DNA from 2 places in the Streptomyces sp. NBC_00637 genome. Region 2 is predicted to be linked to the other one. Evidence: predicted binding sites of a transcription regulator. Region 2 holds the regulator's gene; the other holds the start of a gene.
What was found. The regulator HspR, encoded in region 2, represses chaperone genes until heat shock. The targets are predictions, from matches to a motif close to TTGAGNNNNNNNNNCTCAA.
Positions count from the first base shown of each region.

Region 1: lon (endopeptidase La) is a predicted target of HspR. The motif match lies at 1,946-1,964, and genes of this name have one in related genera.

Region 1 is NZ_CP109046.1:2,764,940-2,768,348, forward strand. Features, by position in the region: gene lon (endopeptidase La) at 1-1,923, opposite strand, end outside; gene OG440_RS11745 (GNAT family N-acetyltransferase) at 2,127-2,783, shown strand; gene OG440_RS11750 (DUF5954 family protein) at 2,915-3,409, shown strand, end outside.
Region 2 is NZ_CP109046.1:3,971,537-3,974,945, reverse strand. Features, by position in the region: gene dnaJ (molecular chaperone DnaJ) at 1-1,066, shown strand, start outside; gene OG440_RS17295 (heat shock protein transcriptional repressor HspR) at 1,072-1,524, shown strand; gene OG440_RS17290 (hypothetical protein) at 1,610-3,409, opposite strand, start outside.

The DNA of each region.
Region 1 (3,409 bases), 1.2 Mb from region 2:
GCCGGCCGCGCCGGTCTCCGGGTCGGCCAGCGACGCCTCGACGAAGAGGACGTCACCCCCGGCGCCGGTGACCGCGAGACCGGTCGCGACGCCGGGCACGGCGGTCCGGCGCTCGGCCGGGTCCTGGGCGGACTCGGGCACGTGGTGCGGCCGGCCGATCAGTGCGCGCAGGTCCTCGTCCCGGATGGTGAACGGCAGCTCGCGCTCGCCCAGTTCGTGCTGGGCCGCGACCTTGCGCAGCAGCCGCGCGATGGACCGCTCCAGGGTGCGCACCCCCGCCTCGCGGGTGTACTCGCCGGCGAGCTTGCGCAGCGCGCTCTCGTCGAGGGCCACTTCGTCCTTGTCCAGGCCCGCCCGCTCCAGCTGGCGCGGGAGCAGGTGGTCGCGGGCGATGACGACCTTCTCGTCCTCGGTGTAGCCGTCGAGTCGGACCAGCTCCATCCGGTCGAGCAGGGCCTCCGGGATGGCTTCGAGCACGTTGGCGGTGGCGAGGAAGACCACGTCCGACAGGTCGAGCTCGACCTCCAGGTAGTGGTCGCGGAACGTGTGGTTCTGCGCCGGGTCCAGCACCTCCAGCAGGGCGGCCGCCGGGTCGCCCCGGAAGTCGGATCCCACCTTGTCGATCTCGTCGAGGAGCACCACCGGGTTCAGCGATCCGGCCTCCTTGATCGCCCGCACGATCCGGCCGGGCAGCGCGCCGACGTAGGTCCTGCGGTGGCCGCGGATCTCCGCCTCGTCCCGGACGCCGCCGAGGGCGACGCGGACGAACTTGCGGCCCATGGCGTGGGCGACGGACTCGCCGAGGCTGGTCTTGCCGACACCGGGCGGGCCGACGAGCGCGAGCACGGCACCGCCGCGCCGCCCGCCCACGACACCCAGGCCGCGCTCGCCGCGCCGCTTGCGCACGGCGAGGTACTCGGTGATCCGCTCCTTCACGTCGTCCAGCCCGGCGTGCTCGGCGTCGAGGACGGCACGGGCGCCCTGGATGTCGTACCGGTCCTCGGTCCGCTCGTTCCACGGGAGTTCGAGGACGGTGTCCAGCCAGGTGCGGATCCAGGAGCCCTCGGGCGACTGGTCGCTGGACCGCTCCAGCTTGTCGACCTCCTTGAGGGCGGCCTCCCGGACCTTCTCGGGCAGGTCGGCGGCCTCCACGCGGGCGCGGTAGTCGTCGGACTCCTCGCCCTCCTGTTCGCCGTTGAGTTCGCGCAGCTCCTTGCGCACGGCCTCCAGCTGGCGCCGCAGCAGGAACTCGCGCTGCTGCTTGTCGACGCCCTCCTGGACGTCCTTGGCGATGGTCTCGGCCACGTCCTGCTCGGCGAGGTGGTCGCGCAGCTGCTGGGTGGCGAGCTTCAGGCGGACCACCGGGTCGGCGGTCTCCAGGAGCTCCACCTTCTGTTCGGTGGTCAGGAACGGCGAGTAGCCGGAGTTGTCGGCGAGCGCGGAGACGTCGTCGATGGCCTGGACACGGTCGACGATCTGCCAGGCGCCGCGCTTGCGCAGCCAGGCGGTGGCGAGCGCCTTGTACTCCTTGACGAGTTCGGCGACGTGACCGGGCAGGGGTTCGGGGACGCTCTGCTCGACCTTCGTCCCCTCGACCCAGAGGGCGGCGCCCGGCCCGGTGGTGCCGGCGCCGATCTTCACGCGGCCGCGGCCGCGGATCAGCGCGCCCGGGTCGCCGTCGGCCAGCCGGCCGACCTGTTCGACGGTGCCCAGCACGCCGGTGCCGGCGTAGGTCCCGTCGAGGCGCGGCACCAGGAGTACCTGAGGCTTGCCCGGTGTTGCACGGGCGGCGGCCTGGGCGGCCTCCACCGCGGCGCGCACGTCGGTGTCGTTGAGGTCCAGCGGAACCACCATGCCGGGGAGCACGACCTCGTCGTCGAGAGGCAGCACGGGCAGGGTGAGCGGTGTGGACGTCGATGCCATGATCTCCCCTTAGGCAGTCAAGTTGAGCTATGCCGACTCAATGCACGTGAGTCCCCGAATGTTCCCCACGATGCGTCCCGTTCGCTGTGGGCGATCACGGCTGTACCGGCGGGCCGCTTCGGCCCTACGGTCACACGTAACAGGCCAATACAGCAGGCGCCACTTACAGACGCCGCTCACATCGCCGGTTTCAGGGGGTTCTCGTGGAGCGCTTCGTCCAGGCATGGGTGGACGGGTGGGTCGTGTCGCGGGGGGCGGCTCCGCCCGCGGCCGAGCCCTGGGGCTGGACCGTCGACGTGGGAACGGGAATCCATCACGTCACCCGGCACGTGCTCGGCGCGACGAACGACGCGGTGGCGGAGCCGACCGTCCGGGAGGTGGCGGGCGCGGTGACCGGCGCCGGCGTCTGGCTCAAGGTGTTCGCCGACCCGGCGGTGACCGGACCCTGGCTGGGGCCCGGCTGGTGGATCGACCCCGAGCCCGGCTTCCTGATGACGGCTCCCCTCCCGGACACGCCGCCCGGCCCGGCCCCCGACGGCTACCGGACCCGCACGTGGTCGCGCGGCGGCGTGACCCGCACCATGGTCGTCGCCCCGGACGGCTCGCTGGCCGCGCGCGGGCAGATCGCGCCGACCGGCGCGACGGCGGTCGTCGACCAGATCGAGACCTCCCCCGGCCACCGCCGCCGCGGACTCGGCGCCCTCGTCATGCGGACCCTGCACCACGCGGCGGCCGAACAGGGTGCCCGGACCGGAGTGCTGGGGGCGACACCGCAGGGGCGGGCACTGTACGAGTCCCTGGGCTGGCGCGTCGAGTCCCCGCTGACGAGCGCGAAGTTCACGGGGGAGACACACGGGTGACGTCCGGAGGCCGGGAGGGCGCATCGTCCGGTGCCGCACGACCGGGCACGCCCCTCGCGCCCCCTCTCCGTACCCCGCCCACTTCCGGCATTCACCCCGAAGTCACCCGCCCGCGCGACCACAATGCGCGTATGACCGATGACTGGAAGCGACGTCTCGACGCCCTCCACGCCGACCTGGTCCGCCGTGACGACCCCGTCGCCTGGGTGACGGAGGCGGACGCCGTCGAGGCCTCGCGGCGGTATCCGCACATCGCGTTGCGCGGACCCGTCTTCGGTGTCGCCGCGTGGAACCGGGCGGCCGGCGAGCCCGACTGGCGGCTGCTCAAGCCGGTGATGGACGGCATGCCCCAGCAGGCCAGGGACGGGCTCAACTCGCACCTGTGGTTCAAGGCCAAGGACGGCACCGACGACCCGGCCGCCCGGCGCGAACTGCTGGCGGCCGTCGCCGTGCTGGAGCGGGCCCCGGCCGACGAGGTGGAGGCGCTGGGCGTGCGCTACCGGGTGGTGCGCGGCGACGAGTTCGCCCGGACCGGCGACGACGGTCTGGAGCCGCCCCGCCCCACCGACGTGGAGCCCGTCAGCCCTTCGTGGGAGGACCCGGGGACCACCCGGTCGCCGGACGTG
Region 2 (3,409 bases):
CCATCCGGACGCCAACAAGGGCAACACCAAGGCGGAGGAACGCTTCAAGGAGATCTCCGAGGCGAACGACGTCCTCGGTGACCCCAAGAAGCGCAAGGAGTACGACGAGGCACGCGCCCTCTTCGGCAACGGCGGCTTCCGCCCCGGCCCGGGCGCGGGCGGCAACTTCAACTTCGACCTGGGCGACCTCTTCGGAGGCGGTGCCCAGGGCGGCGGCGCGCAGGGCGGCTTCGGCGGCGGCATCGGGGACGTGTTCGGCGGCCTGTTCAACCGCGGCGGCCCCGGTACGACCCGCACCCAGCCCCGGCGCGGCCAGGACATCGACACCGAGGTCACCCTGACCTTCACGGAGGCGATCGAGGGCGCGACCGTCCCGCTGCGCATGTCCTCGCAGGCCCCCTGCAAGGCGTGTTCGGGGACGGGCGACAAGAACGGCACCCCGCGCGTGTGCCCGACCTGTGTGGGCACCGGCCAGGTGGCGAGGGGTTCCGGGGGCGGCTTCTCCCTGACCGACCCGTGCCCGGACTGCAAGGGCCGGGGCCTGATCGCCGAGCATCCCTGCCTGGACTGCAAGGGCAGCGGCCGCGCGAAGTCGTCACGGACCATGCAGGTCCGCATCCCCGCGGGGGTGACGGACGGCCAGCGCATCCGGCTGCGCGGCAAGGGCGCCCCGGGCGAGCGCGGCGGCCCGGCGGGCGACCTGTACGTCGTCGTCCACGTCGGCGCCCACCCGGTGTTCGGCCGCAAGGAGGACAACCTGACGGTGACCGTCCCGGTGACGTTCACCGAGGCGGCACTCGGCGGCGAGATCAAGGTGCCGACGCTCGGTGGGCCGTCCCTGACCTTGAAGCTTCCGCCCGGCACGCCCAACGGCCGCACCATGCGGGCGCGGGGCAAGGGCGCGGTCCGCAAGGACGGCACCCGCGGCGACCTGTTGGTCACCGTCGAGGTGAGTGTCCCGAAGGACCTGTCGGGGAAGGCTCGTGAAGCGCTGGAGGCGTATCGCGAGGCGACCGCGGGCGAGGACCCGCGGGCGGAGCTGTTCGAGGCCGCGAAGGGAGCATGAGAGTGATGGACGGCCGTCGGCGTAACCCGTATGAACTGACCCAGGAGACTCCGGTCTACGTCATCTCGGTGGCGGCCCAGCTCTCGGGCCTGCATCCGCAGACGCTGCGCCAGTACGACCGCCTGGGTCTCGTCTCCCCCGACCGCACCGCCGGCCGGGGGCGCCGTTACTCGGCACGCGACATCGAGCTGCTGCGCACGGTGCAGGCCCTGTCCCAGGACGAGGGCATCAACCTGGCCGGCATCAAGCGGATCATCGAGCTGGAGAACCAGGTGGCCGCGCTCCAGGCGAGGGCCGCGGAGCTGGAGGCCGCGCTGGACGGCGCGGCCGCGACCATGCAGCAGCGGGAGGCGGCGGTGCACGCCTCCTACCGGCGGGACCTGGTGCCGTACCAGGAGGTCCAGCAGACCAGCGCGTTGGTCGTCTGGCGGCCCAAGCGACAGCAGCCGACGGACTGACACCCGACGGCGGCACGTGGACAAAGGCAGGGGCCCGGAGATTCGTCTCCGGGCCCCTGCTTTGTCCCTGCTCGTCGGACGGTCGTCAGGTGTCCCTGTCGACCCCCGGCTCGGGTCGCTCATGGCCCGGCGGTTGTCGCTGCTGCGGCGGTGGCTGGACGGGGGCGGGCGGCCGGCTGGCGCCGCCCCGGGGGACACCCATCTGCCACAGATGCGAACCGGGGACGCCACCGGGGGCGGGGGAGGGAGCGGGTGCCGGCGCTGGGGTCGGGGATGACGCCGGTCCCGGGGACGAGGTCGGCGCTGGTGCGGGTGCGGGTGCGGGTGCTGGGCTTGGCCCGGGGCCGGCCGCGGGCTTCGAGGTCTGCTCCGCCTCAGGGGTGGGTTCCGCGGCAGGCGCGTGTTCCGCCTCGGGGGTGGGTTCCGCGGCAGGCGCGTGTTCCGTCTCGGGGGTGGGTTCCGCGGCGGGTGCGTGTTCCGTCTCGGGGGTGGGTTCCGCGGCAGACGAGTGTTCCGCGGCGGGCTCGGAGTTCTGCTGGGGCAGGGCGGGGGACCGGGGGCCGGTCGCCGGTGGATTCGCGCCCAGGTCCTGGGACTGGCCCGGGTCCGGGCGCCGCCAGCGTTCCGGGATCGTCGACATGCGGCGTACAGCTTCGGGGTCGCCCGCCGCTGCCGCCGCGACGGCGCGTGCGCGCAGGGCGCTCTGACGGGCGATCGGGGAGAAGCCGGGGGCCGCGTTGCCGGTCTCGGACGGCAGAGCGCGGACGCCCATCTCGTTCAACCGGCCCTGGATTCCCGTCTCCGGGGCGAAGATCTCGCGCGGCAGCTGCCAGGAGGCCGCGCCGTCCACGTCGACGCGGTGCTCCCTGCCGTCCACGGCGAAGGTGAGCCCGTAGCCGATGTACTGGTCGTCCCTGTCGAACAGCAGGTCCCCGGAGATCTCCCCGCCTCGGTCGCGCACCTCGTCGGCGAGGACCTGGAGAGCGGGCGGGAGGGGGTTGGTGCGGCCGAGGCTGGTGACGTAGCCGTCGCTCCGGGCCACTCGCGGTTCCCCGGTCCCCTTCTCGGTGTAGGGGACCTGGAAGCGGGTCTCGCCCTTCTCGTCCTGGTAGGTCTCGATGGCCCCGACACGTGCTTCGACGAAGGTCAGGCGCTGCTGGCCGCCCTCGCCATGGCCGTATCGCCGCTCCATCGCCGGGAACTGGACCTGGTGCAGCAGCGCCGGCGGCGGTTTCGAACCGATGATCGTGACGTGGGAGTCGGGATTCCGGAGCAGGATGATCTCCGCGTTGGCGACGGCGGTTCCGCCGGACCCCACGACGATCCACTCGTCGGCGACGCGCGGGTCGAAACGGCCCTCGGCGACCTCGTCGCCGAGCAGCGCCCGGCCCTCGGCGGCCTCGCGCGCCGCCTCCCACTTCTGCGTCGACTCGAGGGCCGTGAAGCAGTTGCTCATGCGGGTCTCGTCCGCGGTGCCCAGGCCGGCCGAGAGGGCGTCCCTCAGTGCCGCGTAGGAGTTCAGCGCGCCGAGCAGCGTTCTGGTGTCCGCGCCGCTCCGTTCGGCCCGGGTCAGCCAGGTGCGCATCTCGTCCGCACCGGCGAACCCCTGCCCCTCCAGCTCCCGCAGCCGATCGCTGATCAGCCGTACGGCTTCGCCGCGGCTCTCCACGGGGAAGTCCCCGCGCGGCATTCCCGGTACGAGCTCGGGTGTGAGGCCGGTGGCGATGCTGGGGGTGCCGTCACAGGCCACCCAGAGGGGAGTGGCGCTCTCCTTGCCGTCCTCGCCCAATGTGCGTACTTCGGCGAGGAGTTCACCGTCCCGGCCCAGGCGTAGCCGGGCGTGGCCGTTCACCACGTCACCCTGGGTGGCGAGCTGGTCCTCCCA